Regions from separate parts of the Streptomyces sp. NPDC050121 genome, predicted to be linked through region 3. Evidence: riboswitches for the same ligand, from Rfam matches in the RefSeq annotation. Region 3 holds a riboswitch; each other region holds the start of a gene.
The links. A riboswitch is a leader RNA that binds a small molecule or an ion and turns the genes downstream of it on or off. The one in region 3 is predicted to bind thiamine pyrophosphate.

Region 1 (4,188 bases), on a different contig from region 3:
GTCTGCCCTGGGCGAGGTCACGGGGGCGCCCCACGGCCAGCAGGGCGACCAGACGGTCCTCGCGCAGCCAGCACACCGTCCAGGCCGGTCCCGACGGATCGCCGCGCCACAGGGTGCGGTCGGCGCCGGTGTGATGGCCCGCGTACTGGACGAAGCGGCCGAACTGCTCGGACCAGAAGTACGGCACCGGGTCGTAGACGGCCGGGGGCTCGCCGGTGACCTCGCCGAGGATGTTCGCCGCGACCGTGCGCGGCCCCTGGAGGGCGTTGTCCCAGTGGTGGACGAGGAGCCGCTCGCCGTACCGGCCCGAAGGGAAGGAGGCGCAGTCGCCGACCGCGTACACGTCCGGCAGGGAGGTGCGCAGACAGGCGTCGGCCACGACCTCGCGGTGCGCGCCGAGCTCGATGCCGGAGCCGGCCAGCCAGGCGGTGGCGGGGCGGGCGCCGATGCCGACCACGACGGCGTCGGCGGGCAGCCGCGAGCCGTCGTCGAGGACGACCGCTCCGGGCTCGACGCGCTCCACGCGCGCGTGGGTGCGCAGGGCCGTACCGCTGTCGGCGTACCAGGCGGCCATCGGGGCGGCCACCTCGGCGGGCAGCGCCCCGGCCAGCGGCCGGTCGGCGGCCTCCACGACGGTGACCGCGCAGCCGGCCTCGCGTGCGGCCGTGGCGAACTCCGCGCCGATCCAGCCCGCGCCGACGACCACGACGTCGTGCTGCCGGGCGAGCACGGGCCGCAGCCGTTCGGCGTCGTCCAGGGTGCGCAGCAGGTGCACGCCGGGCACGCCCTCGGCGCCGGGCAGCCGGATCGGTTCGGCGCCGGTGGCGAGGACGAGGACGTCGTACGGGACGGGCCCGGCCTCGGTGTCCAGCTCGTGGTCGGCGGGGCGCAGGCCGAGGACCTCGCGGCCCAGGACCAGTTCGATGCCGAGGCCGTCGAAGTCGACGTCGAAGGCGGAGCCCTCGGACTTGCCGAGCAGGACGGCTTTGGACAGCGGTGGCCGGTCGTAGGGCTGGTGGGGTTCGGCGCCGATCAGCGTCACCGTGCCGTCGAAGCCCTGTTCGCGCAGCGCGACCGCGGTCTGCACCCCGGCCATGCCCGCGCCGACGACCACCACGCGCCGCCCGGCCGGGCCGCCTTCTTCCTGCCTGCGCTCACTCACCTGATCACCTTAGACAACTGACTATTCGTCAGTCAGCCGTCGTGTTCCGTGACCTGCTCCACAACGCTGGTGCCGCTGCCCGTCTGCGACTCCCACTCCCAGGTCTCCTCCAGGCGGACCCGCCCGTCGGGCAGCTCCACGACCGTCGACACGCAGTGCCCCGAGGACGTCGTCGCGTCCTGCTTGAGCTGGACGTAGCGGAAGTCGAGCCGGTCCCCCTGCCGGGTACCCACCAGATGGCCGCGTACGACGTCGCCGCCCGCGTAGTCCGCCCAGATCACGCCGTCCTGCTCGCGGTAGGCGAAGCGGGTGCGGGTGCCGACCTGGCCCGGGGCCTGGTCGGCGACGGGGGCGAGGACGAGACCGTCGAGCGAACGGGGCACGGGCGGAGGCTCCCTTACTGAGACATACGGCATCGGGCTAGGGTGGCCAACGTAGAGCACTCGCGGGAGCCCGGACGCACCGGGCTGAGAGGGAGGCTGGCGGCCTCCGACCGTACGAACCTGATCCGGGTCATGCCGGCGAAGGGAGGGGCTGGACGCCCATGTCGTCTCCACGTACGTCAGACGTCCTCGTCATCGGGGGCGGGATCATCGGGCTGGTCACGGCCTGGCGGGCCGCGCAGCGCGGCCTCGCCACGGCGGTGGTCGACCCGGAACCGGGCGGCGGGGCCGCCCAGGTGGCGGCCGGGATGCTGGCCGCCGTCACGGAACTGCACCACGGCGAGCAGACCCTGCTCGGCCTGAATCTCGCCTCCGCGCGCCGCTATCCGGACTTCGCGGCGGAGCTGACGGAGCTGACCGGCCACGACCTCGGCTACCGGCGGTGCGGCACGCTCGCGGTCGCGCTGGACGCCGACGACCGCGCCCATCTGCGCGAGCTGCACGCCCTGCAGCGGCAGTCGGGGCTGGCGTCGGAGTGGCTGTCGGGGCGTGAGTGCCGCCGTCTTGAGCCGATGCTCGCGCCGGGAGTTCGCGGCGGGCTGCGGGTGGACGGCGACCACCAGGTCGATCCGCGGCGGCTGGCCGCGGCGCTGGTGACCGCGTGCGAGCGGGCGGGCGTGGTGTTCCGGCGGGCGTGGGCCGAGCGGCTGTCCGTGGTGGGCGGGCGGGCCGCGGGGGTCGTCACCCGGGACGGGACGGCGCTGGGGGCGGGACAGGTGGTGCTCGCCGGCGGCAGTCTGAGCGGGCGGCTGGCCGGGGTCCCGCAGGACGTGCTGCCGCCGGTGCGGCCGGTGAAGGGGCAGGTCCTGCGGCTGACCGTGCCACGGCGGTACGCGCCGTTCCTGAGCCGGACGGTGCGGGCCGTGGTGCGCGGCAGCCAGGTCTATCTGGTGCCCCGGGAGAACGGCGAGCTGGTCGTGGGCGCGACCAGCGAGGAACTGGGCTGGGACACGACGGTGACGGCAGGGGGCGTGTACGAGCTGCTGCGCGACGCCCATGAACTGGTGCCGGGGATCACCGAGCTGCCGCTGACCGAGACGCGCGCGGGGCTGCGCCCCGGCTCCCCGGACAACGCGCCGCTGCTCGGGCCGACCGGCCTGGACGGGCTGCTGCTGGCCACCGGGCACTACCGCAACGGGGTGCTGCTGACGCCGGTGACCGGTGACGCGATGGCGCATGTCCTGGCCACCGGGGAGCTCCCGGACGAGGCCCGTCCCTTCACACCCCGGCGTTTCGGCGCCGCCGCACTCTCGGAGCAGCCCGCATGAACATCTCGGTGAACGGCGAGCGGCAAAAGGTCGCTCCCGGCACGGCTCTCGACAGCGTCGTACGGTCCCTGACGCCGGCGCCCTCCGGGGTGGCCGCCGCGCTCAACGAGACGGTCGTCCCCCGCGCGCGGTGGTCGGCGACGGCGCTCAGCGAGGGCGACCGGGTGGAAGTCCTGACCGCCGTACAGGGAGGCTGAGCGCCATGGCCGACGATTCCTTCGTCCTCGGGGGTACGTCCTTCTCGTCCCGGCTGATCATGGGTACGGGGGGTGCACCCAGCCTGGAGGTGCTGGAGCGGGCGCTGGTCGCCTCCGGGACCGAGCTGACGACGGTCGCGATGCGGCGCGTCGATCCCTCCGTGCACGGCTCCGTGCTGTCGGTGCTCGAGCGGCTCGGCATCCGGGTGCTGCCGAACACCGCGGGGTGTTACACGGCCGGGGAGGCGGTGCTGACGGCGCGGCTGGCGCGGGAGGCGCTGGGTACCGATCTGATCAAACTGGAGGTCATCGCCGACGAGCGGACGCTGCTGCCGGATCCGGTCGAGTTGCTGGAGGCGGCGGAGACGCTGGTGGACGACGGGTTCACGGTGCTGCCGTACACGAACGACGATCCGGTGCTGGCACGGAAGCTGGAGGATGCGGGGTGTGCCGCGGTGATGCCGCTGGGCTCGCCGATCGGCTCCGGGCTCGGCATCCGCAACCCGCACAACTTCCAGCTGATCGTCGAGCACGCGCGTGTGCCGGTGATTCTGGACGCGGGGGCCGGTACGGCGTCGGATGTGGCGTTGGCGATGGAGTTGGGGTGCGCGGGGGTGATGCTGGCGTCGGCGGTGACGCGGGCGAGGGATCCCGAGCGGATGGCGTCGGCGATGCGGGCCGGCGTCGAGGCGGGACGGCTGGCCCACCTGGCGGGCCGGATCCCCCGCCGCTACTTCGCCGAGGCGTCGTCCCCCACCGCGGGCCGGGCGGCGCTGGACCCCGAGCGTCCCGCCTTCTGACCACCGCCCCGCTCCCCCCGGCCTCTCCACCGCCCCGCTCCCCCCGGCCTCTCCTCGATCGCGTTACAGGTCGGCTGCAGTCAGGGGTGATCGGGCCGGAGGATGCGGTGGTGTCGGTCGTGGCTCGTACACTCGCCTGCGTGGACACGACCCTTCAGGACCCTCTGGTCGGGCAGGTGCTCGACGGCCGGTATCGCGTCGAGGCGCGGATCGCGGTCGGCGGGATGGCCACGGTCTACCGGGCCGTGGACACCCGCCTGGACCGCGTGCTCGCGCTCAAGGTGATGCACCCGGCGCTCGCCGCCGACGAGGTGTTCG
Region 2 (4,188 bases), on a different contig from region 3:
CAGCCGCTGGTCCACCGCCCGCAGCACCGGCAGCATGGTCCGTACGACGAAGGGCACGCCGACCAGCGCCTGCGCCAGCGGCACCAGGATCCACGTACCGCGCAGGTCCAGCGGAGGCTCGTCCAGCGCGATCAGGAACCCGAAGCCGACGGTCACGGCGGAGACGCCGAGCGGCAGCATCAACAGCGCGTCGAAGCCACGGACCAGCCGCCCGGCGTCCCGGCGGGTGAGGGCCGCGGCGGCCAGCCCGCCGATCAGCACCGCGATGGCGGTCGCGGCGATGGCGTACTGCAGGGAGTTACCGATCGCCTCGATCGGCGGAACCAGGAAGACATTGCCGTCGTCGCTGGTCAGCGCCCGGTAGTAGGCGAAGCCTGGCGTGTCCAGCGAGCGCTGCACCAGCACCGCGAGCGGCAGCACCAGCAGCACGGCGATCGTGGCGAGCACCCCGGCGAGCAGCGCCCACTGCCCGGTCCCACGCGGCCGGCGCGCCGTCACGGAGGCGTCCACGAGCCGCAGCGCGGTCTCCCGCCGTCGTACGGCGGCGGCGTGCACGGCGAGGATCGCGCCGACGGCCACGAACTGGACGATCGTGAGGACGGCCGCCGTCGACAGGTCGAAGATCTCGGAGGTCTGCCGGTAGATCTCCACTTCGAGCGTGGAGAAGGTGGGGCCGCCGAGGATCTGCACCACACCGAAGGAGGTGAAGGTGAAGAGGAAGACCATCAGCGCGGCGGCGGCGACGGCGGGCCCGAGGGCCGGCAGCGTGACCGTGCGCCAGGCCCTCAGCCGGGACGCGCCCAGCATCCGCGCCGCCTCCTCCTGCCGCGGGTCGAGCTGCGACCACAGCCCGCCCACGGTCCGTACGACGACCGCGTAGTTGAAGAAGACATGCGCGAGCAGGATCGCCCACACGGTGGTGTCCAGCCGTACGCCCCACAGCTCGTCGAGCAGTCCGCCGCGCCCGACGAGCGCGAGGAACGCCGTACCGACGACGACCGTCGGCAGCACGAACGGGACGGTGACGACGGCCCGCAGCACCTGCTTGCCCGGAAAGTCCAGCCGCGCGAACACATACGCGCCCGGCAGCGCGACCAGGAGCGTGAGCGCGGTGGACGCGAGCGCCTGCCAGGTGGTGAACCACAGGACGTGCCGGATGTCGGACTGCGCGAGCACGTCCCACAACCGCCCGAACTGCCAGCCGCCGTCCGTCTTCAGGCCGCGCGCGACGATCGCGGCGACCGGGTAGGCGAAGAAGACCGCGAAGAACGCGACGGGCACGGTCATCAGAGCGAGCCGCGCCGCCGCGCTCTCCTTGGTGCCCTTCCCGGGGGCGCCCTTCCCGGGGGTGCGCTCCCCCGGGGGCCTCTTCTCCAGGGCTACTTCAGTACGAGCGAGGTCCATGACTTGACCCACTGGTCGCGGCGGTCGGCGATCTTCGCCGGGTCCATGGTCTCGGGGTCCTTGGCGGCGGGACCGTACTGGGTGAACTCGGCGGGCACGGCCGCGCCCTTCACCACCGGGTACACGAACATGTTGAGCGGCATGTCCTCCTGGAACTTCTTGCTGATCAGGAAGTCGATCAGCGCCTTGCCGCCCTTGCCGTCGGCCGCGTTGTCCAGCAGCCCCGCGAACTCGACCTGGCGGAAACAGGTGCCGGTCGCGACGCCCGTCGGAGCGGTGGTCGGCTTCGGATCGCCGAAGATCACCTCGGCGGGCGGCGAGGAGGCGTACGACACGACGAGCGGCCGGTCCGCTCCCGCCTTCCTGCCCCCGGCCGAACCGGAGAACTCCTCGTTGTAGGCCTGCTCCCAGCCGTCGACGACCTTCACCCCGTTCGCCTTGAGCTTCTTCCAGTAGCCCTCCCAGCCTCCGTCGCCGTACTTCGCGGCCGAGCCGAGCAGGAACCCGAGGCCGGGCGAGGAGGTGGCGGCGTTCTCGGTGACGAGGAGGTTCTTGTAGGCGGGCTTCACCAGGTCGTCGAAGGAGGCGGGCGGGGTCAGCTTGTGCTCGGCGAAGTACTTCTTGTCGTAGTTGACGCAGATGTCGCCGTAGTCGACGGGCGTGACCCGGTGTTTGCCGGCGTCCAGCTGAAAGCGGGTCTCGACCTGCGCGAGCCCCTTCGCCTCGTACGGCTGGAACAGCCCGTTGTCGAGGGCGCGGGACAGGAGGGTGTTGTCGACTCCGAAGAAGACGTCGCCCTGCGGGTGGTCCTTGGTGAGGATGGCCTTGTTGACGGCCTGCCCGGCGTCGCCGTCCTTGAGGACCTTCACCTTGTAGCCGGACTGCTTCTCGAAGTCGGCGAGCACGCTCTTGGAGACGGCCCACGAGTCGTGGCTGACGAGGGTGACGGTCTTGGACTCCGTCGCTCCCCCGCCGCCGTCCGTCGACCCGCACGCGGACAGCGTGAGCAGGCCGAGCCCGACGGCCACGGCCACGATGGTCTTGTTCTGCACTGGATTTCCTCCTGGGGGTGACCAGGAAGAGACGCGGCCCTGCCCGGGTCCGCACGGAACGGACACCGGGCAGGGCGCAACAGCTCGAGTGATGACCGAACTTCCTACCCAGAATGACCTGGGCGAGGTTCAGAGGGTCTGCGGGCCTGGATGCCGCACTCTCAGCGCTGTGGCGCTCCCCTGTCGGAATATGAAGATATGTGTACGGCCTAAAGACTACCGCTCGGTGGCCGCGAGCTGACCGCACGCCCCGTCGATCTCCTGACCACGGGTGTCCCGGACGGTCACGGGGACGCCGTGCGCGGCGATCGCCTCGACGAACGCCTTCTCGTCCTCCGGCCGGGAGGCCGTCCACTTCGAGCCCGGGGTCGGGTTGAGCGGGATGAGGTTGACGTGCACGGGCTTGCCCCGCAGCAGCCGCCCGAGCCGGTCACCGCGCCAGGCCTGGTCGTTGATGTCGCGGATCAGCGCGTACTCGATGGACAGCCGGCGCCCGGAGCGCTCGGTGTACTCGAACCCGGCGTCCAGCACCTCCCGCACCTTCCACCGCGTGTTCACGGGGACGAGGGTGTCGCGCAGCTCGTCGTCGGGCGCGTGCAGGGAGATCGCGAGCCGGCACTTGAAGCCCTCGTCGGCGAACCGGTGGATGGCGGGCACCAGCCCGACCGTCGACACGGTGATGCCCCGCTGCGAGAGCCCGAGCCCGTCCGGCGCCGGGTCGGTGAGCGCGCGGATGGCGCCGACGACCCGCTTGTAGTTGGCGAGCGGCTCGCCCATCCCCATGAAGACGATGTTGGACAGCCGGGCAGGCCCCCCGGGCACGTCCCCGTCCCGCAGCGCCCGCATCCCGTCGACGATCTGGTGCACGATCTCGGCGGTGGACAGATTCCGGTCGAGCCCCGCCTGCCCGGTGGCGCAGAACGGGCAGTTCATCCCGCACCCGGCCTGCGAGCTGATGCACATGGTCACCCGGTCCGGGTAGCGCATCAGCACCGACTCCACGAGCGTGCCGTCGAACAGCCGCCACAGGGTCTTGCGTGTGGTCCCCTGGTCCGTCGACAGATGCCGGACGACCGACATCAGGTCCGGCAGCAGCGCCTCACGCAGCTTCTCGCGCGCACCGGCGGGGATGTCCGTCCACTCCGCCGGGTCGTGCGCGTAGCGCGCGAAGTAGTGCTGCGACAGCTGCTTGGCACGGAACGGCTTCTCACCGATCTCCGCCACGACCTCCTTCCGCTCGGCGGGCGAGAGGTCGGCGAGGTGCCGCGGCGGCTTCTTGGCTCCGCGGGGGGCGACGAAAGTGAGTTCTCCGGGCTTAGGCATGGCCTTACCAGTGTCGCAGATCGAATCGGGTGGCCCGGGCCGCCCGGATCCGGGTGCGGGGCGGCTACCAGTTCCGTTCGGCGGTGGTCTTGGCCGGGCCGAGGACCTCCACGTGGCCGTGATCGCCGTACAGGGCACGCCGCCAGTCGCCGAACACCTTCGCGGTGCGGTCCGCGCTGTCCTGCTCTCCCACACCGAAGTCGACCCGGACCACGGCCACGCTGCGGGCGCTGTCCGCGGGCACCCGGATGTGGACGCTCGTCACGTGGGAGGCGAGGGCTGCATCCGCTTTCGGGGCGTCCGTCGTGAGGTAGGCGCGGAATTCGCGGAGCATCGGGAACCAGCGGTGCGGACCGCTCGCAGGGCCGTCGGTGCCCTGGTCGTCGCTGGTGGTGTCGGGAAGGCTGCC
Region 3 (4,188 bases):
GCCACCCCGCGCCGTCCACCCCGTCGTCCACGTCCGAGACCGGCTCCGCCGAGCCGGGCGCGACCGCGATGGGGCTCGCCACCACCATGGGGGAGGCGGCCCAGGCCGCCGAGGCCGCCGGGGCGGGCGCCGTCGCCGCCGTCCTCACCCCCGTTCTCGCCGGGACCGCCGCGGTGATCTTCCTGCTCGTGGGCTACCTCCTCAGGGCGCTGGACCCCGACCAGGCGTTCGCCAGGACCATGCTCACCGCCGGGTGGGCGTTCGGTGCCGTGGCCGTGGCCGCGATCCTCGTCGCCACCGTCGCGCTGCTGCTCGCCGCCCTGCGCAACCGGCCCTCCCTGGAGGCCGAACCGTACGGCGAGCTGAGCGAGGAGGTCGCCGCGGCCAGGGAGGCCTGGCGGGAGGCCCTGCTGGAACGCGGCATCCTGCCGTTCCTCCGGGAGGCACTCGCCGCCCCCGGTGCGGCGCCCGCCCTGCACACCGACCCGGTCCCGCCGACGGTCACAGGCCGCCTTCCGAAGATCGGCTACGACCGGCCGGGCTTCACCAGCCCGGACGACGGCCGTTCGACGGGCCCCCGCCCGAGCTTCAGCAGCCCGGACTACACGAGCCCGGACTTCGGCGGCCCGGAGAACCGGCCGGAATAGGCACTCGGCTTGCGCCCCCGCCGACCCTTGCCGAGGGGAGCGCAAGCCGTACGCCGGGCCTACAGGCAGGCAGGCAGGCCGACAGGCAGGCAGATGGTCTGTCAGTCGGCCAGTGGCAGATAGACCCGGTTGCCGCTCGCCGCGAACTCCTTCGACTTCTCCAGCATCCCCTCGGCGATCTCCTCCGCCGAGGCCCCGTCGGCCGCCCCACCACCGAACCGCTCGGTGATGCTCTGACTGATCTTCATCGAGCAGAACTTCGGCCCGCACATGGAACAGAAGTGGGCCGTCTTCGCCGGCTCGGCCGGAAGTGTCTCGTCGTGGAACTCCCGTGCCGTGTCCGGGTCGAGGGCAAGGTTGAACTGGTCCTCCCAGCGGAACTCGAAGCGGGCGTCGGACAGCGCGTCGTCCCATTCCTGTGCACCGGGGTGCCCCTTGGCGAGGTCGGCTGCGTGGGCGGCGATCTTGTAGGTGACGACGCCGGTCTTGACGTCGTCACGGTTGGGCAGGCCCAAATGTTCCTTGGGCGTGACATAGCAGAGCATGGCCGTGCCCCACCAGGCGATCATCGCGGCACCGATGCCGGAGGTGATGTGGTCGTACGCCGGCGCGACGTCCGTCGTCAGAGGGCCGAGCGTATAGAACGGAGCTTCATCACAGATCTCCTGCTGAAGGTCGATGTTCTCCTTGATCTTGTGCATCGGGACATGTCCCGGGCCCTCGATCATCGTCTGTACATGGAAACGCTTCGCGATCCGGTTGAGTTCCCCGAGCGTCCTCAACTCGGCGAACTGCGCCTCGTCGTTGGCGTCCGCGATGGAACCCGGCCGCAGCCCGTCGCCCAGCGAGTACGTGACGTCGTAGGCGGCGAGGATCTCGCAGAGTTCCTCGAAGTTCTCGTAAAGGAACGACTCCTTGTGGTGCGCGAGGCACCAGGCCGCCATGATCGAGCCGCCGCGCGAGACGATGCCGGTCTTCCGGTTGGCGGTGAGCGGGACGTACGGGAGGCGGACACCGGCGTGGACCGTCATGTAGTCCACACCCTGCTCGGCCTGTTCGATGACCGTGTCCTTGTAGATCTCCCAGGTGAGCTCCTCGGCCCGGCCGTCCACCTTCTCCAATGCCTGGTAGAGCGGAACCGTGCCGATCGGGACGGGGGAGTTGCGCAGCACCCACTCACGGGTGGTGTGGATGTTCCGGCCGGTGGACAGGTCCATGACCGTGTCGGCGCCCCAGCGGGTCGCCCAGGTCATTTTCTCCACCTCCTCCTCGATGGAGGACGTCACCGCCGAGTTGCCGATGTTGGCGTTGACCTTCACCAGGAACCGCTTGCCGATGATCATCGGCTCGATCTCCGGGTGGTTGACGTTGGCCGGCAACACCGCGCGGCCCGCCGCGATCTCCTCGCGGACGACCTCCGGAGAAACGTTCTCCCTGATGGCCACGAACTCCATCTCGGGCGTGATCTCCCCCCGGCGCGCATACGCGAGCTGGGTGACCGCCGCGCCGTCCCTGCTGCGACGCGGCAGGCGCGGCCGCCCGGGGAAGACCGCGTCGAGGTTGCGCAGACCGCCGCGCGGCGACGTGTGCTTGAGGCCGTCGTCCTCGGGACGGACCGGCCGGCCCGCGTATTCTTCGGTGTCCCCGCGGGCGATGATCCAGTTCTCGCGCAGCGGCAACAGCCCCCTGCGGACATCGGTGTCGGCGAGCGGATCGGTGTACGGGCCGGAGGTGTCGTACAGCGTGACCGACTGCCCGTTGGTGAGGTGCACCTGACGGACCGGCACCCGCAGGTCGGGGCGAGTGCCCTCGACGTAGCCCTTGTGCCAGCCGATGGACTTCCCGGCCTCCACGGTATTCGCGTCGACCTCTTTTTCGCTGGTCGCGTTCTGCGTGAAGGCAGGCGTGCGTGTGTCCTTGTTGGTCATGAGACCTACTCCCTACGCCGGCATTACCCGGTAACAGGTTCGGCGGTCGACGCAGCGGCTACCGCCTGCCGACGTTTCATGTGAAACATCACTCGAATCGAGAGACGTTCCACGTGAAACACCGCTAAGACGGAGGTCAGCGCCCTCTCAGCCCGGTGCTCCGAGCTCCCGCGTGTGCAAAGGTGCCTCCACGCTAGCGTCAATTCGGGCGCGGTGAACAGAGGGCCCCTGTCGTTCTTGCGATGATCGGTCGGTGACCACGACACACCAGCCCCCGTACCCGCCCCCCGAGCCGCCCCGTCGGCCGGGCTCCGGAAACGGCGCCGCCAGTGGCCCCGGTCCTGGCGGCGGCTCCGGAAACAGCCCCGGGAACGACCGCGATGTCCACAGCGGTCACGATGGCGAGCGTGATCACGGGCAGTACCCAGATCACGGACCGGGGTACGCCGGTGGATTGGGCGGGCTGGGTCGGCTGGGGCGCGGTGGAACCCCCAGGAGCCGGGCGCAGGACCCCGGCGGAGGCCCCGGCCCGGGGAACCAGGCGGGAGGCGGCAACGGGCGAGGGTACGGGTACGAACCTGAATACGGTCCTGGATACGGCCGTCGCGACGGTTCCGACGCGGACACCGGCGTCGGCACCGGCTACGGGGCCGGCGCCGGCCCCGAGTACGGATACGGCCGCAGGCGCGGCGAGCACGGTCATGGGCAGAATCCCGACCATGGTCATGGCGGTGACCCCAGGAACGGTCCCGGAAACGGCACCAGGCACGGCTCTGGCGAGGGACCTGGTGACGGCCAGGCACATGGCCCGGGCGACGAGCACGGGCACAGGCACGGGGGACACGGACACGGCCACGGGGAGCACGGGCACGGGCGACGTCACGATTCCGGCAACGGGCCCGGACCGGGGCCCGGAGATGGGCACGGTTCCGGGGGTGGTCACGGGCACAGTCACAGCCATGGCCCTGCGGCCCCCGTCTCCCAGCACCTGCGCAAGGTCATCGCGGCCATCCTCATCCCGTTCGGCGTGGCCGTGGTGGTCGGGCTCGTGGTGCTGTGGCCCGGTGGCGCGCCGGCGCACGAGCGCACGGGGGTCGGCTTCGACCGGCAGACCCAGCAGGCCACGGTCACCAAGGTCGTGAGCGTGAGCTGTGCGTCGGTGAACGCCTCGCGCGAGACACCGACCGGCGACACCTCCACGGCCGAGGGATCCTCCGCACAGCAGCAGGCGAGCGGATCCTGCAAGAAGGCCACGATCCGTGTGGACACCGGTAAGGACAAGGGTCGGACGTTCACCGAGATCGTCCAGCCGGACCAGTCACGGCAGTTGGAACAGGGCGAGAAGGTCGTGGTCGCCTACGAGCCCTCCGCGCCGAAGGACCTGCAGTACTCGGTCACCGACGTGAACCGCCGCGTCCCGATGACCGTGCTCGCCCTCATCTTCGCGGTCGCCGTCGTGGTCGTCGGGCGGCTTCGGGGCGTCATGGCGCTGGTCGCACTGGCCATCAGCTTCCTGCTGCTGAACTTCTTCGTCCTGCCCGCGATCCTGCAAGGCTCGAACCCGTTGGTCGTGGCGGTGGTGGGAGCGAGCGCCATCATGCTGATCGCGCTCT

Region 1: linked by a shared signal. The riboswitch ahead of thiO (glycine oxidase ThiO) and the one ahead of thiC (phosphomethylpyrimidine synthase ThiC) in region 3 are both predicted to bind thiamine pyrophosphate.
Region 2: linked by a shared signal. The riboswitch ahead of ACIBTS_RS10170 (thiamine ABC transporter substrate binding subunit) and the one ahead of thiC (phosphomethylpyrimidine synthase ThiC) in region 3 are both predicted to bind thiamine pyrophosphate.

What each region holds. Positions count from the first base shown of each region.
Region 1 is NZ_JBITJV010000049.1:12,180-16,367, forward strand. Features, by position in the region: gene ACIBTS_RS42850 (NAD(P)/FAD-dependent oxidoreductase) at 1-1,162, opposite strand, end outside; gene ACIBTS_RS42855 (hypothetical protein) at 1,195-1,545, opposite strand; TPP riboswitch at 1,598-1,709, shown strand; gene thiO (glycine oxidase ThiO) at 1,707-2,873, shown strand; gene thiS (sulfur carrier protein ThiS) at 2,870-3,070, shown strand; gene ACIBTS_RS42870 (thiazole synthase) at 3,076-3,870, shown strand; gene pknB (Stk1 family PASTA domain-containing Ser/Thr kinase) at 4,011-4,188, shown strand, end outside.
Region 2 is NZ_JBITJV010000005.1:125,179-129,366, forward strand. Features, by position in the region: gene ACIBTS_RS10165 (ABC transporter permease) at 1-1,287, opposite strand, end outside; gene ACIBTS_RS10170 (thiamine ABC transporter substrate binding subunit) at 1,380-2,456, opposite strand; TPP riboswitch at 2,540-2,648, opposite strand; gene rlmN (23S rRNA (adenine(2503)-C(2))-methyltransferase RlmN) at 2,673-3,779, opposite strand; gene ACIBTS_RS10180 (hypothetical protein) at 3,844-4,188, opposite strand, start outside.
Region 3 is NZ_JBITJV010000020.1:165,407-169,594, forward strand. Features, by position in the region: gene ACIBTS_RS28305 (hypothetical protein) at 1-647, shown strand, start outside; gene thiC (phosphomethylpyrimidine synthase ThiC) at 749-2,575, opposite strand; TPP riboswitch at 2,568-2,757, opposite strand; gene ACIBTS_RS28315 (YibE/F family protein) at 3,030-4,188, shown strand, end outside.